Regions from separate parts of the Bradyrhizobium sp. DN3 genome, predicted to be linked through region 1. Evidence: predicted binding sites of a transcription regulator. Region 1 holds the regulator's gene; each other region holds the start of a gene.
The links. The regulator LexA, encoded in region 1, represses DNA repair genes until DNA is damaged. The targets are predictions, from matches to a motif close to TGTTCNNNNTGTGTTCNG.
Positions count from the first base shown of each region.

Region 2: the regulator LexA is predicted to act here: its motif matches at 3,298-3,315, upstream of AAE027_RS03155 (PA0069 family radical SAM protein).
Region 3: the regulator LexA is predicted to act here: its motif matches at 1,167-1,184, upstream of AAE027_RS34455 (ATP-dependent Clp protease adaptor ClpS).

Region 1 is NZ_JAULLN010000030.1:49,721-57,363, forward strand. Features, by position in the region: gene AAE027_RS32860 (alpha-hydroxy acid oxidase) at 1-894, shown strand, start outside; gene AAE027_RS32865 (HAD family hydrolase) at 909-1,532, shown strand; gene AAE027_RS32870 (hypothetical protein) at 1,688-1,894, shown strand; gene AAE027_RS32875 (molybdopterin molybdotransferase MoeA) at 2,117-3,328, shown strand; gene lexA (transcriptional repressor LexA) at 3,505-4,206, shown strand; gene AAE027_RS32885 (hypothetical protein) at 4,785-5,219, shown strand; gene AAE027_RS32890 (ComEC/Rec2 family competence protein) at 5,359-7,638, opposite strand.
Region 2 is NZ_JAULLN010000001.1:682,517-690,159, forward strand. Features, by position in the region: gene AAE027_RS03140 (glycosyltransferase family 39 protein) at 1-486, opposite strand, end outside; gene AAE027_RS03145 (ribonuclease HII) at 665-1,546, opposite strand; gene AAE027_RS03150 (VOC family protein) at 1,622-2,077, opposite strand; gene AAE027_RS03155 (PA0069 family radical SAM protein) at 2,101-3,276, opposite strand; gene AAE027_RS03160 (phosphoketolase family protein) at 3,487-5,901, shown strand; gene AAE027_RS03165 (acetate/propionate family kinase) at 5,906-7,108, shown strand; gene AAE027_RS03170 (RMD1 family protein) at 7,331-7,643, opposite strand, start outside.
Region 3 is NZ_JAULLN010000034.1:57,496-65,138, reverse strand. Features, by position in the region: gene AAE027_RS34465 (enoyl-CoA hydratase) at 1-633, opposite strand, end outside; gene AAE027_RS34460 (MarR family winged helix-turn-helix transcriptional regulator) at 647-1,075, opposite strand; gene AAE027_RS34455 (ATP-dependent Clp protease adaptor ClpS) at 1,215-2,942, shown strand; gene AAE027_RS34450 (tannase/feruloyl esterase family alpha/beta hydrolase) at 2,976-4,634, opposite strand; gene serA (phosphoglycerate dehydrogenase) at 4,716-5,960, opposite strand; gene AAE027_RS34440 (rhodanese-like domain-containing protein) at 6,283-7,515, opposite strand; gene AAE027_RS34435 (PepSY-associated TM helix domain-containing protein) at 7,591-7,643, opposite strand, start outside.

The DNA.
Region 1 (7,643 bases):
GTCGAGCAACTCGGCCGTAGGATGCGGCTGCCGGTGGTGCTCGCCCCGGTCGGTGCGCTCGAAATCTTCGATCCCGATGGTGCGGCAAGCGTGGCGCGCGCCGCCGGCACCTTCGGTGCGGCGCACATGTTGAGCTCGGTGTCCGAGCCCGGCCTGGAAAAGACTGCCGAGGCAGCGCCCGACGCGCTGCGGCTCTATCAGCTCTATGTCCGCGGCGACGATGCCTTCGTCGCCGATGTCGTCAGCCGCTCCGAGAAGAACGGCTATGCCGCATTCTGCCTGACCGTCGACACCGCCCATTACAGCCGTCGCGAACGTGACATCGCCAAGCGCTACGTTCGCGAAAGCCGCCTGCGCGCGACCGGCGGTGACTACCAGAAGGGTCTGGAATGGCGGACCGTGAAGATGATCAAGGACAAATTCAGGATCCCGCTGATCCTGAAGGGCATTGCCACCGCCGAGGACGCACAGATCGCGATCGATCATGGTGTCGAGTGGATCTACGTCTCCAACCATGGCGGCCGTCAGCTCGATCACGGCCGCGGCGCCATGCATGTGCTGCCTGAAATCGTCGAGGCCGTGAAGGGTCGCGCCAAGATCATGGTCGATGGCGGCTTCTGCCGCGGCACCGACATCGTCAAGGCGATCGCGGCGGGCGCCGACATCGTCGGCATTGGCCGGCTGCAATGCTGGGCGCTGGCGGCGGCCGGCGAAGCCGGCGTGATGCGAATGCTGGAACTGCTGGAGGATGAAGTGCTGCGCTGCCTCGGCCTCTTGGGTGCCACCTCGTTCGCCGAGGTCGACAAGTCCTGCCTGCATCAGGCGACCGCAACGAATGCGCCGAGCGTGTTCAGCGCGTTCCCGCTGTTCGACCACGACCCCTATCGATACTGAAGTGAAAGGACACGATGACCTCGCTCTCTCCCGGCAGCGCCGATGCGCTCCTGTTCGATCTCGGACGCGTGGTGCTCGACATCGACTTCTCCAAGGCGATCGCCTGCTGGGCGGGACATGCCGGCTGCCAGCCCGAGGCCATCGTCGCGCGCTATGTGCGTGACGAGGCCTACCGGCTGCACGAGGTCGGCAAGATCAGCGACGAGGACTATTTCCAATCGCTGCGTTCATCGCTCGGGATCGGCATTTCCGATGCGCAGTTTCTGGAGGGATGGAACGCGATCTTCGCCGGCGAGATGCCCGATATCGCCGAGCTCTTGCCGCGCGCTGCCAAGCAGATGCCGCTCTATGTCTTCTCCAACACCAACCGGCCGCATGTCGACTATTTCTCGAAGGAATATGCGGACGTGCTCGGGCATTTCCGCGAGCTCTATTTGTCGTCCAGCATCGGCCTGCGCAAACCGGATGCGGAGGCGTTCGACCATGTCGTGAGGGCGATCGGCGTGCCGGCCAGCCGAATCGTGTTCTTCGACGACCTTGCCGAGAACGTCGAAGGGGCGCGGGCGCGCGGATTGACGGCGGTGCATGTCACCTCGCCCGACGATGTCGGCAACGCCTTGCGAGCATTGGGAATTTGACTGCCGACGGCCGGACCCGGTCGGGCTCCCGGGACCAAATCCGCTTGGGATGCGGAACCAAATCACTCTGTGCATTTTTGTACAAAGTTCCGGGAACAGAAATACTTCCTCCGGACTCTATGAATCCGTTGGGACTTCTACATCGGACTATTCTCGTGCTGGGCAAAGCCTACCTCACAAAGCAAGCTTCTCTGCTGCTCGAATTCGCCAGAACCACCTCGGATTCGCGCCTCTCCGCCAAGCTCATCAGCAAGGCCGCCGACCTGAAATCACAGGCCGATCCGCTGCCGGATAAGGATCAGGGCCCCAAAGCTCCGGACGTGACGCCTGGCGTCAGTTCGGGCGAACAGACGCAGAGTTGATCGATGCTGGCCGTGGCTCTGGTCATTCTCGTCCTAGCCATGGCCACTCTGGTACCAATCTGCCTCGTCCTGGAGATCATGTCGCGCCGGGCCTGACGTCGCCTTCGTTGCCTGCGAATGCGTCGTCGGGATGATCGTCGCTCTCGGCCGCTCTTTTGCCTCTGCGCTCGCGCTCGGCTAGAAGGCTTCCTGCTAATTCGTCCGCGAGCAGGAGTTTTCGCCGTGGCTCTCATGCCGGTTTCCGATGCGCTTGCCGCCGTGCTTGCCGGCGCGGAGCCTCTGGCCGAGGAAATGGTCGCTCTCGACGCGGCCTTCCACCGTGTGCTCGCCCGCGACGTGGCGGCGCTGCGCACGCAGCCGCCGGAAGCAATGTCCGCGATGGACGGTTATGCCGTGCGCGCGGCCGGCGCGGGGGCAATCGATTCCCAGCTGACGGTGATTGGCGAGGTGGCGGCGGGTCGTCCGTTCGTGGGAACGGTCGGCGCCGGCGAAGCCGTGCGGATCTTCACGGGCGGCGTCGTTCCCAACGGTGCCGACGCGGTCGTGATCCAGGAGGATACGGTCGCGGACGGCAAGCGCATCACGATCAAGGAAGCCGCGATTCCCGGTCGGCACATCCGCCCCGCAGGCGTCGACTTCTCCGAAGGCGCCGTGCTCCTGCGCAAGGGAACCCGCCTCACCGAGCGCGACCTCGCGCTCGCCGCCGCCATGAACCACCCCCAGCTTGCCATCTGCCGCCGCCCGAAGGTCGCGATCCTCGCCACCGGCGACGAACTGGTGATGCCGGGCACCACGCCCGGCCGCGGCCAGATCGTCTATTCCAACGGCTATGCCCTGCACGCGCTCGCCCGCAGCGAGGGGGCCGACACCATCGACCTCGGCATTGCCGCCGACACGCTGGAGGCCACCACCGCCGGCATCCGCCGCGCCCGCGAGAGCGGCGCCGACATCCTGGTCACGACCGGCGGTGCATCGGTCGGCGACCACGATCTGGTCCAGCAGGCGCTGAGGGACGAAGGTGTCTCGATGGCGTTCTGGAAGATTGCGATGCGCCCGGGCAAGCCAATGATGCATGGGCGGCTCGGTGCGATGCGCGTGATCGGCCTGCCGGGTAATCCCGTGTCGTCCTATGTGTGCGCCTTCCTGTTCATGGTGCCGCTGATTCGCGCCTTGTCGGGCCGATCCGTGATTCATCACCGCCATGAGCGCGCAGTGCTCGGCCGCGATGTGGGCGCAAACGATATGCGCGCGGATTATCTTCGCGCACGTCTGGAACAGCGCGACGACGGCACGCTGGTGGCCATTCCCGTCAATCACCAGGATTCCTCGCTGCTTGCGAATCTCGCTGCGGCACAGGCACTTCTCGTGCGCGCACCGTTCGCGCCGAAGGCCGGAGCCGGCTCGCCTTGCGAGGTGTTGCGCCTGCCCGTCTGAGCGCACCACCACACGTGTTCCGCGAACTTTGCCGTGTTCACGCAAAATTAAGCAGTTGCGGAACACATATCGAACATATAGTGTCCGTTCATGATTTGTTTCGAGGATGTAGCGGTTCGCCGCTCCAATTCAGCGTCTCGGAATCGAACGACATCAACCGGGGGACTTTGGTCGAGATGTTAACGCGCAAACAATACGAGCTTCTGCGGTTCATCAGCGAGCGTCTGAAGGAAAGCGGCGTGCCGCCCTCCTTCGACGAGATGAAGGATGCGCTCGACCTGCGCTCGAAATCGGGCATCCATCGCCTGATCACCGCGCTCGAGGAGCGCGGCTTCATCCGCCGCCTGCCCAACCGCGCTCGCGCCATCGAGGTGATCAAGCTGCCTGAGCTCCAGGCCGCCGCCGGCAACCGCCGCGGCTTCACGCCAAGCGTCATCGAGGGCAATCTCGGCAAGGTGCGCGCGAGCTCCAGTCCGCCCGCCGACGAGGGCGAGCGTCCCGTTGCGGTGCCCGTGATGGGTCGCATCGCAGCCGGTACGCCGATCGAAGCGTTGCAGACCCGCAGTCACACCATCAGCGTGCCGCCCGACATGCTCGGCTCGGGCGAACACTATGCGCTCGAAGTGCGCGGCGATTCGATGGTCGAGGCCGGCATCCTCGACGGCGACATGGCGCTGATCCAGCGCAACGAGAGCGCCGATACAGGCGACATCGTGGTGGCGCTGATCGACGACGAGGAAGCGACGCTCAAGCGCTTCCGCCGCCGCGGCGCCTCGATCGCGCTCGAACCCGCCAACGCGGCCTACGAGGTGCGCATCCTGCCGCCGAACCGGGTGAAGATTCAGGGCAAGCTGATCGGACTGTACCGCAAGTACTGAGACGACCCAGCGGTCGTTCGATACCAATGATTTCGATTGGAGCGGACGGATTGTCCGCTCCAGCTGGATAGTCTTTCTGATCTTGGGCAGATTATCTGGCCCCTCTCCCAGCGCTATGTCCTCGACATGCTGCCCGAAGCACTCATCGCTTTGCGGCTCAAGAGATCGAGGAGACAACGATGCGCAGGATCGTTTTGAGCGCGTTCGCCAGTATGCTGATCGCTGCATCGGCAGCGCAAGCATTCGCAGCACAATCGCAGCACCATCCCCGCAAGTCGGCGCACGCAACAACGACCGAGCAATTCCGTAGCGCCCGAAATGCCGTCGCGCGACAGCCACAGCCGAGTTGGCCATATCCCGGATGGTCGGCGCCCGCAGGCCGCTGACGCTCGCATCCGCTAAATGCACTAAAGCGAACTTTGTTCCTATCGGATTCGGGAAAGATAATGTGATCGCATCCTGCTGACGCCAGCCGCAGATTCGCCCACAACCAAGCAGAACGTTACGTGCTTCCACTCTGATAGAGGCTTGCGCCTCCGAAAGAGGCGCGGGTTGCTATCTTCGAATAGGAGCACCCGATGTGTGACTACAGTCTGCATGCCGTTGCATCGCGCCCCGCCGAAGTCGGCGAGACGATCGTGTCGACAACGTTCCGCGGCACCTCGACGCGCGGTTTTGCTTCCGCGGCCGACCCGACCGTGGCCGTCTGCCTGCTGCCGGGAACGGAGCTCGCCTTCGCCGACAACGTCCGTTACGACAATCGTTGGATCTGGACGCGCACGATCAACTCCCGCGTCGGCAAGTTCGGCAAGATCGATCCGCACGTTCCCGATCGCCATCATGACGCGATCGAATTCCCCGACGGCAAATACGTGCTGGTGACGCAGCTCGTCGAAGGCCAGCGCGCAACCGTGCTGCAACTGCCGGTGACGCAGCCGGTCGGCGAGCGCGAGCACAAGCCGCAGATCGATGCCGACAGCCGGCCGACGATCACGCGTCTGCCGATCGGCTGAGCCGTCCCTGGCCACCAGGTCGGGCCAGGATTGAAAATGCCATCGCCGGCCGAGGCCGGCGAGATGGTATGATTTATGTTCTGCGGAAGTCCGGTTGGACCCGGACCAACTCCTCGCATTTGTTCTTAATCGTCTGGCCTTAATCGTCGGCCTGCAAGTCGGTCTCCGCCGGAGTCGCGTCCCGGTTGCGGGCCGTAGCCGCCTTCGGCGCGAGGCTCCCGTCGAAATCACCCTCGCCGGCGCCGGCCGGGAGCCAAAGGCGGCTTGAGCCTCTCGCTCTCACAGCTTGAACTGCAAAACCGTCACCACGCTGCGTCAACGCCAGCGCGCCTTGGCTGGTGAGACGCTGCCGATCGACCACCATCGCCGCACAATCCGGCGGCGCGGGCCGCCGCGTCACCACCAGCGCGGCGCGGCTGCAATCATCAGCCAGCGCGTCGCTGCGCAAAGAAAGCGCAACCAGCCTCCCGTCGGCGAGCGGCGTCACGCAGCCCGCCTCGTCACACGACACGCCATCGGCCAGCGAGCTACTCCCGGCGTCGCGCGGATCGGCGTCGGCAGCTAACCACTCCCTAAGCAGAAAGCCGTCCTTGCTCGCCCGGATCACATGCAAGTGCCCGTCCCTGCCCCGCACCGCGACGCTCGCGCCGTCTCCGGCAATCAGGATGTCGGGCTGCCGCACCGACAGCCCCCAGGCAATGGAAGCCAACAACATCAGCGCACCAGACCAGCGCAAGGGTGTGCGCAACAGGCCCATCACGATGATCCCGAGGCTTGCCGCGATCAGCGGCGCGATGCCGAAGGCGGGGATGCGGCCGACTGCGCCCGGGAGTGCCGCCACCCAGCGCGATACCGCGACCATCCAGTCGATCCCGATCCCCATTAGCCACCAGAACACGCCGTCGAGCCCGAAGGGAGCCGCGAGCAATCCCAGCAGGCCCGCCGGCATCACCAGCGCCGAAACCACCGGCATCGCGCCAAGATTGGCGAGCACGCCGTACGGCGTGACGCGGTGGAAGTGGAAGGCGGCGTAGGGCGTGGTCGCAAGCCCCGCGATCAGCGAGGCCAGGAACAGCATCGCGATCTCGCGGCCGCCCCACAGGGCGATGCGCGCGGTCGCCGAATGATCGGGCGAAGCAAACAGGTTCGGCATGCCGATCTGCACCAGCGCCACCAGCCCGAGCGTTGCCGCAAACGACATCTGGAAGCTCGGATGCACCAGCGCTTCCGGTGCGACCGCGAGCACGATCAGCGCGGCCACGGCCAGCGTGCGGAAGGTGATGGCGCGGCGATCGACCATGACCGCGATCAGCACCACCGCCGTCATGAAAAACGATCTTTGCGTTGCGACCTCCGCGCCTGACAGCAGCAAATAGAACGCGGCCGCCACCAGCGCTGCAGCTGCCGACCATTTCTTGATGGCAAAGCCCGCCGCCAGCCCCGGGACCAGTGCCAGCAGCGCACGCACTGCGAAGAACACGACACCGGCGACAACCGCCATGTGATAGCCGGAGATCGACAGCACATGGCCGAGCCCCGAGATGAACATGGCGTCGTTGACGGGCGTGGTGATCGCATCGCGCCGTCCGGTGAGCAGCGCGGTCGCGATCGCACGGTTGTCGCCCTCGAGCGTCGCACGGATGCGCGCGTCGATCGCATCGCGCAGGCCCTGCATGAAGGCCGCGTAGCGCAGCCGCAGGCCACCGCCATCCGGCGGCACTGAAGCCGTAATCGCGCCCATCACGAAACCGGAGGCGCCGATGCCCTGGAAGAACATGTCGCGGGAGAAATCGTAGCTGCCCGGGCGCACGGGAGAGATCGGCGGCATCAAGCGCGCCTTCAGCTGCACGAAGCTGCCGACCTCCGGCGCCGTCCCCTTGCGCACCGACAGGCGCACGCGCTCCAGCCTGACGTCGCTGCGCTGCGCCTCCATCGCGGTAACGCGCAGCACGAAGCGATCGGTGCGCTCGCGGATGTCGCGGGTCTCGACGAAGCCCGACAGCGACACCGAATAGAGCGGCTTGGCCAGCACGGTATGGGCGATGCGCGCCGTCTTCCACGTCGCCATGGCAAAACCCGCCGCCACCGCCGCGATCATGATCGCGGGCGCGAACAGCCGGCTCCGCCGCAGCAGGACAGCGCCGAGCATGAGCGCGGCCGCCGTCGCGGCAACGACCCACAGCACGGGCTCGTGATCGGCAGCGAAATAGAGCGCGATGCCGGTGCCGAAGGCGACGGGCACCCAGGGCAACAGCCGCCCGGCGCCGGCCTCAGCGCGCGCCCATTCGCGCAGCGTCTCGACGATCGCGGGCCACGCACCAAAGCCCGCCGGCACAACGCCGCCAGCCGGTGTGACGCGGCCAACGGGCCACGTTCCTGCGACTCCCTGGGAGCGCACCGGCCGGCCCGGCTCCGCCATTTCCC
Region 2 (7,643 bases), on a different contig from region 1:
GAACCAGGCATTGCCGCGGCGCTGGCCGATGATCTGCCAGGAGTGCAGCAGCAGCAGCGCCCAAAGCGGTCGCGCCAGCACCAGCGGGCCGAAGTCGAGCGCGGACGAGGAGAAGGCCAGCACGGTCATGGTCAGCAGCACGGCGAGCACAGCCTGCTGGGAGCCGACCACGGCGCGAGACAGATGAAAGAGCGCGATGAAGGTCGCGATCTCGCAGAGCTGGGCGAGCACGTAGACGCCGAACATGTGACCGCCGGCGGCGCGATAGGCAATGTCGGCTAGCCAGATCGGCAAGGGAGGGCCGAGATCGGTGCCGACCTGGTACTCGCGGCCGAAAGCCAGCAGCGTCGCAAGGGTGCCGGGCGGGCTGCGGTAGAACACCAGCGCCACGAACAGCCACATCGCCGCCTGAAGCAACACCGCGATCCACACGATCAGCCGCGGCCGGGCGCGAATGAGCTCGATGACCAGGGAGGTAAACCGCATGCAAGGTCCGAAAGATGCAGCCAACCCGTCCAGCCGGCCCTATTCGCTCACATCTGTTTTGATAAAGGGCGCGGCGCGTCGTGGCAACTTCGGTCTGCTGCCTCTCCCCGACAGTGTCTCTGCCCCCCTCTCCCCGCACGCGGGGAGAGGCAAAGAGGCCGCAGCGAAAAACGGAGTCCTAGAGACCTGTGGAGGCGCCGGCTTCGACACCCGCCTCCACCTCCATCTCGACCTCGGTGACGGAGAACAGATCCTGCACCGGCTCGACGGTCCAGGGCATATGCTTGGCGCGGGCGGCCGCGACGGGGGCGAAGAAGCGGCGGTGGTGGATGGAGGGGCCGAGGCGGTCGAGGGCGTCGAGATGCTCGGGCACGGCGTAACCCTTGTGCTGCTCGAAGCCGTAGCCGGGGCAGTCTTGCGCCAGCGCGCACATCAGCCGGTCGCGCGTGACCTTGGCGACGATGGATGCCGCCGCAATCGACAGCACGATGCCATCGCCGCCGATCACGGCCTCGCAGTCGCATTCCGTATCGAGCCGGTCGCGGCCGTCGACGAAGACGTGGCGCGGCGTCTCGGGCAACGCCACCACGGCACGCTTCAGTGCCCACAGCGAGGCGCGCAGGATGTTGTCGCGGTCGATCCGCGCGGGCGAAGCCACGGCAACCGAGACCTGCGCGGTGGCGCAGATCTTGTCGAACAGCTTTTCGCGCTCCTCTACCGTCAGCCGCTTGGAATCGTCGATGCCACGCGGAATGCGGTCGGGATCGAGAATCACCGCGGCCGCCACCACTGGGCCGGCCAGCGGGCCGCGGCCGGCCTCGTCGCAGCCCGCGACCGGCCAGACGCCGCGCTTGATCAGCGCGCGCTCCCGACGGAAGCTCGGCGGCGCTACGGCGATGATGCCTTTCGGGCCGGCGCTCTTGCCGGCTAAAGCCTCAACCTCCGAAGGCTTAGTTTCCGACTTCTTGGCTTGCGAGGCCTTGGCAGGCGCGGCCTTCTTCGCACCGTTCTTTTTTGGCGCGTCTTTGGCTGGCTTCGTCGCGGACTTGTCCCGAATCATGGCCGGGATCGTGCGCAAGGGACGTCGCCAGCGCAACTGGGAACCCCAGATAATTCCCGTTATTCAGGTTGCCCTCTACTCCCCCAGATGCACCCGCCGGTCGTCGCCGACATCGATGCCGGGCGCGACCACGACCTCCCACGGATGCCCGTCCGGGTCCGTGAAATAGCCTGCATAGCCGCCGTAATCGGTCTCGTGCGCCGCTTTCAGCAGCGCTGCGCCCTTGTCGACAGCGAAAGCCAGCACCGCATCGACCTCCGCGCGCGTCCGGCAGTTCCAGGCGAGCGTCATCCCACGAAAGGTCGACGGCCTCGGATTGTCCGGCAACGCCGCGTCGGCAGCGAGCTGATCCCAGGGATACAGGGCGAGCACCGGACCACCGGTATCATAGAAGGCGACCGCCTCACCGGTCACCTTCAGCCGGCGCGAGAAACCGAGCGCGTCGTAGAAAGCGATGCTGGCGCGGATGTCGCTGACACCGAGCGTGATGACGGTCAGCCGCGGCACCGGCACGGTGAGTTCCCTAACCATGCTACCCCTCGTCCACTTCCCGATCAGAACAGGCTGAGCTGATCGCCGTTCCGCTTCGGCCGTGCGAAGTGATCCGTGGTCAGCTTGGAGCGCCGTTTGTTGAGGCCGAGCCTGTCACAGGCGATCTCGAAGCGGCGGCCGATGGTCCAGGCCATCGGGCCGGTTCCTTTCATCCGCTCGCCCCATTTTGCATCGTAGTCACGGCCGCCGCGCATGTCGCGGATCAGCGTGAAGACGTGGCGGTAGCGGTCCGGATAGTTCGCCATCAGCCATTCGCGGAACAGATCGCGCACCTCGAGCGGCAGCCGCAGCAGCACGTAGGAGGCTTCCTTGACGCCGGCATGGGCTGCGGCATCGAGGATGCGCTCGATCTCGGAATCGTTCAGCGCAGGGATCACAGGCGCGACCATCACGGTGGTGGGAATACCGGCGTCGGAGAGCTGCTTCAGCGCCTCCAGCCGCTTCGGCGGCGTGGAGGCCCGCGGCTCCATGGTGCGCGCAAGTTTTGGGTCGAGTGACGTCACCGAGATCGCGACCTTGGCGAGATTACGCTTGGCCATCCGCGCGAGAATGTCGATGTCGCGCACAACCAGCGCCGACTTGGTGACGATGCCGACCGGATGGCCGGTGCGCTCCAGCACCTCGAGGATGCCGCGCATGATCTTTCGCTCGCGCTCGATCGGCTGATAGGGATCGGTGTTGGTGCCGATCGCAATCATCCGCGGCTCGTAGCCGCTTGCTGCGAGCTCCTTCTCGAGCAGCGCCGGCGCCTCGGGCTTCACGAACAGCTTCGACTCGAAGTCGAGCCCCGGCGACAGGCCGAGATACGCATGGGTCGGCCGCGCGAAGCAATAGACGCAGCCGTGCTCGCAGCCGCGATAGGGATTGATCGAGCGGTCGAAGCCGATGTCGGGGGAGTCGTTGCGGGTGATCACTTTGCGCGAGGTGTCGACGGCAACCGTGGTCTTGAACGGCGGCAGCTCCTCCAGGCTCTGCCAGCCATCGTCGAAGGCGACGCGCGCCTCGGCCTCGTAGCGGCCGCTGGCATTGGATTGGGCACCCCGCCCTCGCCTGCGGGCGCGGTCGATGGCGACGCCAAGCTCGGGAAAATCGGCAGGAAAATCAGAAGGCGCACCCGCCGGCTCGGAGGGCGCCGTGACCGGCGGGTGCTTGAGGGCACGAGAAGATGCTCGACTCATGAAGCCAACATAGCATCCGAACGGAACAAATCAAGAACAAGAACAAAAAACGCGAAAACAACCCCATGCACAGTAGCGCTGCCCAAACTTCGGGCGCGCACCCTTGACCTCAAGCAACACCGGCGCCGCGGCGATCCCGTTTCATGGCGAAGGGATCAATCGCGCCGGAACAATGTTGGTGACGATCGCTGGGTGAAGGTCGGCAAGAACATGACAAGTCAACGACAATTGCGCGCCGCGAGCAGCGAACTCGATCTCCTCGATCGCTACTGGCGTGCCGCCAACTATCTCTCCGTCGGGCAAATCTATCTCCTCGACAATCCGCTGCTGCGCGAGCCGCTGCGGCCCGAGCACATCAAGCCGCGCCTGCTCGGCCATTGGGGCACGACGCCCGGTTTGAACTTCATCTATGCCCATCTCAATCGCGTCATCCGGGCGCTTGACCTCAACGTGATCTACGTATGCGGCCCCGGCCATGGCGGCCCGGGCATGGTCGCCAACACCTATCTGGAAGGCAGCTACAGCGAGATCTATCCTGACATCGCCCGGGATGCGGACGGATTGCGCAAGCTGTTCAGGCAGTTCTCCTTCCCCGGCGGCATTCCGAGCCATGCGGCGCCGGAAACGCCGGGCTCGATCCACGAGGGCGGCGAGCTAGGCTATGCCCTGGTGCACGCCTATGGCGCAGCATTCGACAATCCCGACCTCATCGTCGCCTGCGTCGTCGGCGACGGCGAGGCCGAAACCGGCCCGCTCGCGGCGTCCTGGCACTCCAACAAGTTCCTCAACCCTGCCCATGACGGCGCGGTGCTGCCGATCCTGCATCTCAACGGCTACAAGATCGCCAACCCGACCGTGCTCGGGCGGATGCGGGACGACGAGATCCGCGATCTCTTCCGTGGGCTCGGCCACGAGCCGCTGTTCGTCGCGGGCGACGATCCCAAATTGATGCACCAGGCCATGGCGGACGCGCTCGACGTCGCGCTCGCCAGCATCCGTTCAATCCAGCAGCACGCGCGCGATGGGCGCAGAAACGTCGAGCGGCCGTGCTGGCCGATGATCGTGCTGCGCAGCCCTAAGGGCTGGACCGGCCCGAAGGAGGTCGACGGCAAGAAGGTCGAAGGTTTTTGGCGCGCGCATCAGGTCCCCGTTGCGAGCTGCCGCGAGAACCCGGCGCATCTGAAGCTGCTCGAGGACTGGATGCGCAGCTATGAGCCGGACAAGTTGTTCGACGCCGGCGGCGCGTTCATTCCCGAGCTTCAGGCGCTGGCGCCCGAAGGCCAGCGGCGGATGGGCGCCAATCCGCATGCCAATGGCGGTCTGTTGAAGAAGGAGCTGAAGCTGCCGGATTTCCGCGGCTTCGCGGTCGATGTGCCGCAGCCCGGCGGCGGCGTGGCGGAAGCCACACGCGAGCTCGGCAAATTCCTACGCGACGTCGTCCGCCTCAATGCCGAGGTGCGCAACTTCCGCATCATGGGCCCGGACGAGACGGCATCAAACCGGCTCGATGCGGTGTTCGAGGCCACCGAACGCGTCTGGATGGAACCAACCGAACCTTACGACGTACATCTCGCGCAGGACGGCCGCGTGATGGAGGTCCTGAGCGAGCATCTCTGCCAGGGCTGGCTCGAAGGCTATCTGCTCACCGGCAGGCACGGCTTGTTCTCCTGCTATGAGGCCTTCATCCACATCGTCGATTCCATGTTCAACCAGCACGCCAAATGGCTGAAGGTGACGCGCGATCTGCCCTGGCGCCGCCCGATCGCTTCGCTCAACTATCTCCTGACCTCGCATGTCTGGCGCCAGGACCATAACGGCTTCAGCCATCAGGATCCTGGTTTCGTCGATCTCGTCGCCAACAAGAAGGCCGATATCGTCCGGATCTATTTCCCGCCTGATACCAACACGCTGCTGTGGATCGCCGATCATTGTCTGCGCACCTACAACCGCATCAACGTGATCGTCGCCGGCAAGCAGCCTGCGCCGCAATGGCTGTCGATGCAGGAGGCGACCACGCATTGCGATGCCGGGATCGGCATCTGGACCTGGGCCGGCACGGAGGACACAAACGCAGAGCCCGACGTGGTGATGGCCTGCGCCGGCGACGTGCCGACACTGGAGACGCTCGCCGCCGTCGACCTCTTGCACAAGGCGCTGCCTGACCTGAAGATCCGCGTCGTCAACGTCGTCGACCTCATGACGCTGCAGCCGAAGGAGCAGCATCCGCACGGCCTGTCCGACCGCGATTTCGACAGCCTGTTCACATCGGACAAGCCGGTCATCTTCGCCTACCACGGCTATCCTTATCTCATTCACCGGCTGACCTATAACCGCACCAACCATGCCGGCCTACATGTGCGCGGATTCGCCGAGGAAGGCACCACGACGACGCCGTTCGACATGGTCGTGCTCAATGAGCTCGACCGCTACCATCTCGCGATCGAGGCGATCGAGCGCGTCCCGGGGCTTGCGACCAGGGCTGCGCAGGTCAAGCAACAGTTCCGCGACAAGCTGATCGAACACTCCCGCTATGTCCGCGAGCATGGCGAGGACATGCCTGAGGTCCGCGATTGGATCTGGCCGAATAGCGCCGGCGGCAACACGCCGGCCAAAGCCGGCGACTGAAGCCATGTCGGACACTGTCCTTGTGCTCAACTCCGGATCATCGAGCATCAAGTTCGGCCTGTTCGAGCTGCCGGTGTCCGGCCCCGACCTGCTCTGCAACGGCTTGCTTGACGAGCACGAGGCAGCGCCCCGGCTCGTGGTGAAGAGCCCAGCGGGCGAGAATCTGTTCGAGACGAGGAAGGACTCGTCGGACACGGACAGCGGTCATCTGTTCGCCGACGTGCTGACCTTCATCGACGAGCGATTTGGCGAGCGTCGTCTGCGCGCCGTCGGTCACCGCATCGTCCACGGCGGTCCGGATTACTCAGGACCCGTCGCGCTGACGGACGACGTCTACGCCAAGCTGGCGGCCCTGACCCCGCTTGCTCCGCTGCACCAGCCGCGTTGCCTCGAGCCGGTCCGCACCATCCAGGCGATCCGCCCCGGTCTGACGCAGATCGCCTGTTTCGACACCGCCTTTCATCACAGCATGGCCCAGCCCGCGAGCCGGTTCGCCATTCCGAGGCGCTATGAGGAGCGCGGTGTCCGGCGCTACGGGTTTCACGGCCTCTCCTTCGAATATGTCGCGGGGCGCCTCGCGGCAATCGCGCCGCAGCTCGTCGCAAAGCGCACCGTCATCGCGCATCTCGGCAATGGGGCGAGCCTGTGCGCGCTGCGCGATGGCCGCAGCGTCGACACCACGATGGGACTGACACCGCTCGACGGCCTCGTAATGGGCACGCGCTGCGGCACGATCGATCCCGGCGTGCTGCTCTATCTGCAACAGCACCAGAACATGTCGGTCGAGGACATCCAGCATTTGCTGTATCTCGAGTCCGGCCTGCTCGGCGTCTCCGGCATCTCCGCGGACATGCGTACGCTGCTGGCAAGCCGCGAGACTGCGGCGCGCGAGGCGGTCGATCTGTTCGTTTTCCGGGCGGCGCAGCAGATCGCGATGATGGCGACCACGCTTGAAGGATTGGACTGCCTGGTCTTCACCGGCGGCATCGGCGAGCATGCGAAGGAGATCCGTAGCGCGATCGGCGAACGTCTTAGCTGGCTCGGTGTGAGCATCGATGCCGCGGCGAATGATGCCGCGCGCGAGCGCATCAGCCGGGGCGATAGCGCTGTTGAGGTGTTCATCATTCCAACGAATGAGGAACTAACGATCGCGCGGCATTGTGCGGCGGTACTGCAGACAATAGAGTCTTATCCGATTAGCCCGTGATGGCCGCCAATCCGTTATTGCGAGCAATCCAGACTGGCTCTGCGGCGGGACTCTGGATTGCTTCGCTCCGCTCGCAATGACGACGAATGCGGCAAAGCAACGCATCACAACGCACCGGCGATTATGCGGCGACAACCCCTCACCGAAGTGAGCTTGTGTCGACCAGCGTCGCCGCCCTCTCCCGCAAGGGGAGAGGGCACTGCAATGCGCAGTCGCTCGCTATTAATGCGTGCCCGACCATATCTGGAAACACCCGATCGCGATCTCGATCACGATCAGCACCACAATCGCGATTTCGAGGCGGAGCGAGCGCTGGGTGTCGATGATGTCGGTCAATGCGTTAGCGGTCTCCGACACTGCTGTGAGCTTGCGCTCGAGCGTGTCGAGGCGCTCCTTCAGCTCATACTCGTCCTCGAGACGGGCGTAGAGCCGGTCGAGCTCGGGCTTCTCCCAGAGCACGTCGGGTTTCTCGGCGACAGCAACACGGCCCGCGACACGCTGTTGGACGAGAAGCGCATTGCCGATCAGCTGCAAA
Region 3 (7,643 bases), on a different contig from region 1:
CATCAGCTTCTTGGTGGCGATGAGCGCGCCGGCCGGCTGACGGGCCAGACGCTGGGCGAGTACGAGCGCCTCGGCATCGAGCCGGTCGAGCGGCACCACCCGGTTGGCGAGGCCCCATTGCAGCGCGGCCTGCGCCGGGACCGTCTCGCCAAGCGCAAACATCTCGTAGGCCCGGGCATAGCCGATGCGCGCCGGCATCAGCAGGCTGGAGGCGGCTTCCGGTACCAGCGCCAGGCTGACGAACGGCGTCGACAATTGCGCATCGTCGGCGAGCACGACGAGATCGCAATGCAACAGCATCGTGGTGCCGACACCGACGGCGCGGCCCTGCACGGCCGCAACCAGCGGCCGGGTGCATCGCGCCAGCGACTGGATGAAGCGCACGACGTTGCGGCTGCCTTCCGACTTGCCCGCAGCGACCGCCGCGAATTCGCCGACGTCGTTGCCGGCGGTGAACATGTCGCCCTCGCCGCGGATCAGGATCACGCGGGCCGACGGATCGAACTCGGCGGATTCGATGCTGTCGGCGAGCTTGCCGTACATCGCGTCCGTGAGCGCGTTCTTCTTGTCGGGGCGCGCCAATGTCAGCGTGAGAATTCCGCCATTGTTCTCAATCCGGACGTGCTCGGTCATTCGTCTGCTCCTACTATTCGTCTGAACTTCTTGGAAACTTGTCCTGAATGCTCGTCAGCCAGCGCGCGACGACGTCGATCTCCGCAGCCGTGAATCCTTCCATCAGCGCCGCATTGACCTCCGCCGCACCTGCTTTCGCCTGCGCCAGCGCGGTGCGTCCCTTCGGGGTCAGCCAGATCCGCCAGGCGCGTCCGTCCTCGCGGTCGGCCCGCCGCTCAATCAGTTTGGCGGCCGCGGTGCGGTCGACGAGGCCGGAAATGCCGGCCGGGCCAAGATCGAGCGCCGCGCCCGCCTCGCCCATCAGCACGCCGTCCTGTCGGCCGAGGATGAAGAGCAGCCCGGCCTGCGCCGGCGTCACCTCGCTCTCGGGCCGAGCCGCCATCCAGCGCTGCAACCGGCGTTGCGCGACGCTCAGCAGATAGATCAGCCGATGGTGGGGCATTTTAGTTCGCATGCGAAATATATATTCGGGGTTGGTGGGATTGTCAAAAGAGCTTGCTAAGCGCCACACGCTTGACCGCCAGCTCTTTTTATGTTCCTTATTTGTTCTATTCTAGTTTTGGTTGTGGCGGAGTTATTTCATGACGAACGATGTGCGCGGCGAGCGTGAGCCGGCTCAGCTCGTGATTCACAACGATGACGAAACGCCGGACGAATTCGTCATCGGGCTGCTGCGCCAGGTTTTTGGCAAGTCGGATCGCGAAGCAGCCGCGCTGATGACGCGGATCGAGCGCGAGGGGAAAGCCGCCTGCGGTCCCTACCCGCAATCCGTCGCAGAGGCGCTTTTCAAGTCGGCCAGTCAATATATTTGGCTGGGCCAGCATCCCCTGAAGATCACGCTTGAAGAGATCAGGACTCCCTGTGAGCTCTGCGGCAAGCCGAAAGGGCAGACGGATGTTCGCATCGGCAGCCGTACCGTGTGGCTATGCAGCGACTGCATGCGCGCCGCAGACACCGTGAATGCGCCGCAAGAACCGGAAAAGGAGCTCGAACACGCCTGCGAGGTGCTGGACTGGCACTTCACCGGCGTCCCACGCAGCAAGCTCGTGACCACGATCCGTCAGTTTCCCGGCCATATGCGGGTAGATCTCCAGGCCGCGATCGACCGCCTGTTCGGCAAGGCGATCCGGCTTTTCGGGCTGAACGAGGAACAGCGCTACGAAACGCTGTCGATTTCACGGCTCCTTCGGGAAGGCCGCAACGCGCTCGCGATTGCACCGCTGCAATATTCTGACCTCGATGTCGGCGAGAAGAGCCCGGTCAAGTGCCTCGATAACGGTCTGTGGCTGTGCGAGCAGGATGGTCTTCGCTACGCGGTATTGCTCTGCGCGCACCGCGAATACAGCCGCGAGCCGGGGATTCGACTAGAAATCGTTGTGCCTGCGGGCACCGCAGGCGCAGTCCTCGTCCAGCAATGCTTCGGCGAATTGGAACAGGCCGTGCAAGCCGCGCGCACCTATCGCGGAAAAATCCTCTCGCTTGATGCCGACTCTGACTATCGCGGATACTCGCGCGGCATCACCGTGCATCGGTTGCCGCCGGTGTCGCGGAACGAGGTGATCCTCCCGGAGCGGACCTTGCGGCTGCTCGATCGCAACGTGCTGAATTTCGTCGGCACGCGCGATCAGTTGCGCCGGCTTGGCCAGTCGACACGCAAGGGCATCCTTTTGTACGGGCCGCCCGGCACGGGCAAGACCCACACGATCCGCTATCTCGCAACACATTTGCCGGGGCATACGACGCTGATCATCACCGCCGAGCAAATCGGCCTTCTCGGTGCCTATATGAGCCTGGCACGGCTGCTTCAGCCGTCGATGGTCGTGATCGAGGACGTCGATCTCATTGCCCGCGACCGCGACGACATGGGGCCGTGTGAGGAGTCCATGTTGAACAAATTGCTCAACGAGATGGACGGGCTGAAGGAGGACGCAGACATCCTGTTCATCCTGACCACCAATCGGCCGGAGGACCTCGAAAGTGCGCTCGCCGGTCGCCCCGGTCGCATCGACCAGGCGATCGAAGTGCCCCTGCCTGACGAGACCGGCCGCAACAAGCTGGCTCGGCTCTATGGCAAAGGACTGCCGCTCAATGATGCGGTCGTCGCGGAGGCCGCCCGACGCAGCGAGGGCACGAGCTGCGCGTTCATCAAGGAACTGATGCGACGGCTGGCGCAGGCCAGCCTCGCTCGCGATGGCGGCAACTCCGTAACGTCAGCCGATATCGACGAGGCCCTCGATGACATGCTGTTCTCCGGCGGCCGCCTCAATGCGCGCCTGCTCGGCGGCGCGCAGGAGATGGCAGCGGGATGAAGTTAGTCGCGAAGGCCAGCCGGCCTCCTCCCTTTAGGGCGCACAGGTGAAGCTCGAGGCCTCCGTCAACGGGCCGCGCTTGTAGTGCGGCCAGGCTGGCCAGCGGCACAGCGGCAGCGCGCGGGTCACCGCAAACGACGGCACCTCGATCTTCTGCTCGGTGACTTCGAGATCGCCGGGCGCCTTGCCGTTCTCGACCCAGTCGACCAGCGCGCTCAGCATGTCGACATTGGCCGGCGCCCCGGAGCCGACATGGTCGACACCGGGGGCGGTGTAGAGCCGCGCAAACTCGGCGGTCTCGGCCTTGCCGAGCTTGCGCTCGACGCTCTCGAAATAGCGGATGCCGGCATAGGGGCTCTGTGCGTAGTCGGCCATGTGCTCGAGCATGATCAGCCGACCGCCGCGCATCCGGAAGCGGCTGAGATCGGGATCGGTCGAATCCATCAGCTTGGAGACTTCGAGCAGCCGCGCCTTGTGCTCCTCCAGCTTGTAGGTGGTGACGTCAAGCTTGGGATCGCGCGCGAACACATATTGAATGCCTCCGGCGCCATAGATCCAGGCGATGCCATTGTTGGGCGCAGGCGGCTGCGCCGGCGGCGCGGTGCCGAGCCACCAGGCCACCCAGCCGCCGGTCGGGCCGATTGCCGGCGTGTCCTCGCCGGAGATGCCCCAACCCGGATAATCGTCGAGACCATTGGCGAGCGCGAACGGGAATTTGTAGGTGCCATGCAGCGTGTTCACGGCCTTGATCTGCGCCTCAGTGAGACACTGATCGCCGCTCTGGCCCGCCGCGCAGCGCAGCGTCTCGACCTTGAACGCCGCCTTGCAGGCGACCGGATCCTGCACCAGCGCATCGTCGGAGCCATCGGCCTTGTCGCAGGCCGCGCGCACGGCATCACCCACGAGCTTGACCTGTGCCGGATTGATCCAACCCGCGCCCATGGTCGCGAGACCAGAGCGGGTGCCGGCATGCTGCAAGCCGACCCAGTTGATCACGGGCACACGGGCGAAGATGCCGTCGAAATCGTCGGGGTAGCGCTGGGCCATGGTGAGGCCTTCGCGGCCACCCTCGGACGAGCCCATGAAATACATCTTGTCCGGCTTCCTGCCGTAAGCGCGCTGCATCAGCGCGACGGCGGCATCGCGCACCTTCTTGTAGGCGCGATGAGCGAAATTCTCGAACGCCTCATCGTTGAGCGCGAACAGCTGCGGTGGCTCGCCCTGCTTGGTCTCGTGGCCGGAATCGGTGCCATAGGTGACGAAGCCGCGCGCCAGCGGTGACGGCTTGTCGAACGGATAAGCCGGCGGCAGCGCAAGTCCCGTGATCAGCACGCCGTTAAAACCGCCGCCGCCATATTGCAGCGAGCGCCCGTTCCATTCGACGGGAAGATTGACCTCGAATTTGATCGGCGGCGTCTTGGGATCGGTGGGATCGATGTGTCCGAGCACCTTGCAGAAGCGCGGATTGGCCGGCGTGATGCGTCCCGACGGGGTCGGCCCGCGCTCGGCGACCGCGAGTTGCGACGGCGCCTGCAACGCCGCGGAATCAATCTTCACGGCGTCAGTGCCGACGAGCGCCTTGCAGACGGCATCTGCATCTTCCGCCAGCGTCGCCGCCGACGCGCTGCCCGCAGTCAACGCAGCCGCGGTCCCTACGAGCAAGACACAGAGCTTCGCACGCATTTGCGCCATCGTTCCCCCCGTTTTCTATTCTCGTTCGATCCGTCAGGAAGCCGCATTGAAGGCGACCTCCGGCCGGCCGTCAATGACGCGCTAGTGCTCGAACACCAGCCGCGCGCCGACCGTGCCGTCGAGGGCGCGGATCTGCTGGAGCAGCGCGGCTGAATCCTGACCGCCGAGGTCGGCGTCGAGCACGACATAGCCGAGGTCGCCGGCGGTCTCCAGATATTGCGCGGCGATGTTGATGTCGCGCTGGAGGAAGACTTCGTTGAGCCGGCGCAGCATGCCAGGCACGTTGCGATGGACGTGGCTGAAGCGCGCGCCGGAGGGGCGCAAGTGCAGCTGCACCTCGGGGAAGTTCACCGCGCCCATGGTCGATCCCGTGATGAAATAGTCGATCAGCTTGCGCGCGACCTCACCGCCGATGCGCTCCTGCGCCTCCTCGGTCGAGCCGCCGATATGCGGCGTGAGGATGACGTTCTCGAGGCCCTGCACCGGGCTCTTGAACCGGTCCGCGTTCGAGGAGGGCTCGACCGGAAACACGTCGACGGCCGCGCCGGCGAGATGACCATCGCGCAAGGCGCGCGCGAGCGCATCGAGATCGACCACGGTGCCGCGGCTGTTGTTGATCAGGAACGAGCCTGACTTCATCGCCCGCAGCTCCTTCTCGCCGATCATGCCTGATGTCTCCGGCGTCTCCGGCACATGCAGGCTGACGATGTCGCTCTGCGCCAGCAGCTCTTCCAGTTTCTCGACCGGCTCGGTGTTGCCGTGGCGGAGCTTGTCGGTTCGGTCGAAATAGATCACGCGCATGCCCATGGCTTCGGCGAGCGTCGAGAGCTGCGAGCCGATATTGCCGTAGCCGACGATACCGAGCGTGCGGCCGCGCACCTCGCGGCTGCCGGTCGCCGACTTGTCCCAGCCGCCCTCATGCGCCGACACCGAGCGCGGAAAGATCCGCCGCAGCAGCATCACGATTTCGCCGATCACGAGCTCGGCGACGCTGCGCGTGTTGGAGAACGGCGCGTTGAAGACGGGAATGCCGCGCTTGTGCGCCGCGGTGAGATCGACCTGATTGGTTCCGACGCTGAAGCAGCCCACCGCGAGGAGCTCGTCGGCGGCGCCAAGCACCTCGTCGGTGATCTGGGTGCGCGAGCGGATGCCGAGCAGCGACACGCCCTTGAGCGCCCGCCGCAGATCTTCGCCGTCCAGCGCCTTGGTCAGGCGCTCGACATTGGTGAAGCCCGCGCTTTTGAACAGGTCGACAGCGCTGTCATTGACGCCTTCGAGCAGCAGCGCCTTCGCATTCCGCTCGGGGCTTTGGCCTGTGGCTGGCATGGTGTCTCCGTAAGTAGCAGCTTTGCCGCAGCTCATAGACCGCGGACGGTCCGCGGCACAATAGGGATTGGATGCGGGGAGAAGATGGCGGCGGCCGGTAAGCAGGGAGGCACCGCTCTCAGCTTCAAAGTCGTCCTGGCGAAAGCCAGGACCCATTATCCCAGGCGCCTGGTGTCCGGCAATCTGGGGCCACGAGATCCCCAGACAACACGGGACGGTGGTAATGGATCCTGGATCAGCGCTCGCTATCGGACAACGCTACGCGTTGCCAAGCGCTCGCTTGTCCAGGACGACGAAGAAGATTTGTTGCGCGGCAACAGAGTCAAATCACATAAAACCCGTGCGTTCCATCCCGGCGGAGCTGCTCGACGAGACCATACTCCCAATCCAGATAGGCCTGCATCGCGGCTTGCGCGACGTCGGTGCCTTCATAGGGCCGGCGGTAGCGATGCGCCGGGTCGGGCTTGGGCAGCAGGCGCGGCGGACCAATTTCGAGCGCACCGTCATAGCCGCCTTCGAGCACATAGACCTCCCAGCCCATCTGCGCCAGCCAGGACGCCGTCATGTCGGCACGCACGGCCTTGTCGTCGGTCAGCAGGATACGCGCTCCGCGCACCGGCGCGGCCATGTCGGTCTCCTGGACCAGCTGGCCGCCGGGATAATGACGGAAGCCCGGCAGATGGCCTGCGGCATATTCCTCCGCGTCGCGCACGTCGAAGCGATAGAGCGTGCGATCGGTCTGCGCGACAAGCGCCGCCGCCTCGCTCGCGCCGATATGACGAACGCCGGCGCGATAGGCGACGTCGCGGGCATTGGCCGGGCCGCCTTCGAACGGCCCGATCGCGCCGCGCCTGTCAGCGCCGTGATCGAGCGTGTGGCGCGCCAGCGTCCAGCCGATGGTGCCGTTGCGCAGCGCGCGCACCTTGTTGGGCACGCCGGCATTGATCAGCGACTGGGTGCCGATGATCGAGCGCGTGCGGCCGGCGCAGTTGATGATGATGGTGGTTTCAGGGTCGGGCGCGGCCTGCCCGGCCCGCAGCACCAGCTCCGCGCCGGGCACGCTGACCGAGCCCGGAATGTTCATGGTGGCATATTCGTCGAAGCGGCGAACATCGAGAATGGCGATGTTGGCCTTCTCGGCAATGAGTTTCGCCACCTCGTCGGCGCTGAACGAAGGCGTGTGGCGGCGCGCCTCGACCAGCTCGCCAAATGCTTTTGAATAGGAATTGACGTCCCCGAACACTTCGTAGCCCGCCGCGTGCCAAGCCTTTAGCCCGCCTTCGAGCACGCTGATGTTGCTGTAGCCGAGCGCGGCCAGCCGTTCGGCGCCGGTTGCGACCAGCCCCTCGCCGTCATCATAGAGCACGATCGCCACGTCCTTGCGCGGCAGCCTGACCTCGGCTTCGACCGCGATCCGGTCGGCAGCCATGTTGGCGGCGAACAGCGGATGACCGGTCGCGAACGCCGCCTCGTATCTGAGATCAAGCAGCGCGATCTCCTCGCGCAGGAGCAGCGCGCGGCGGATCTCGGCGGGAGTGACGGTGGGAAGCTTCATGGCGTGAACCCTTGGGGAGGACAGGCCACGGGCTTTTGAACCATTGCAAGCGCGTTGGCTAGCCTTCGCCGCGGCTCACTCGCCGGGAACGAGCCGCCCCAGCGGCGGCTGCGCCGGGCGCCGCAGCT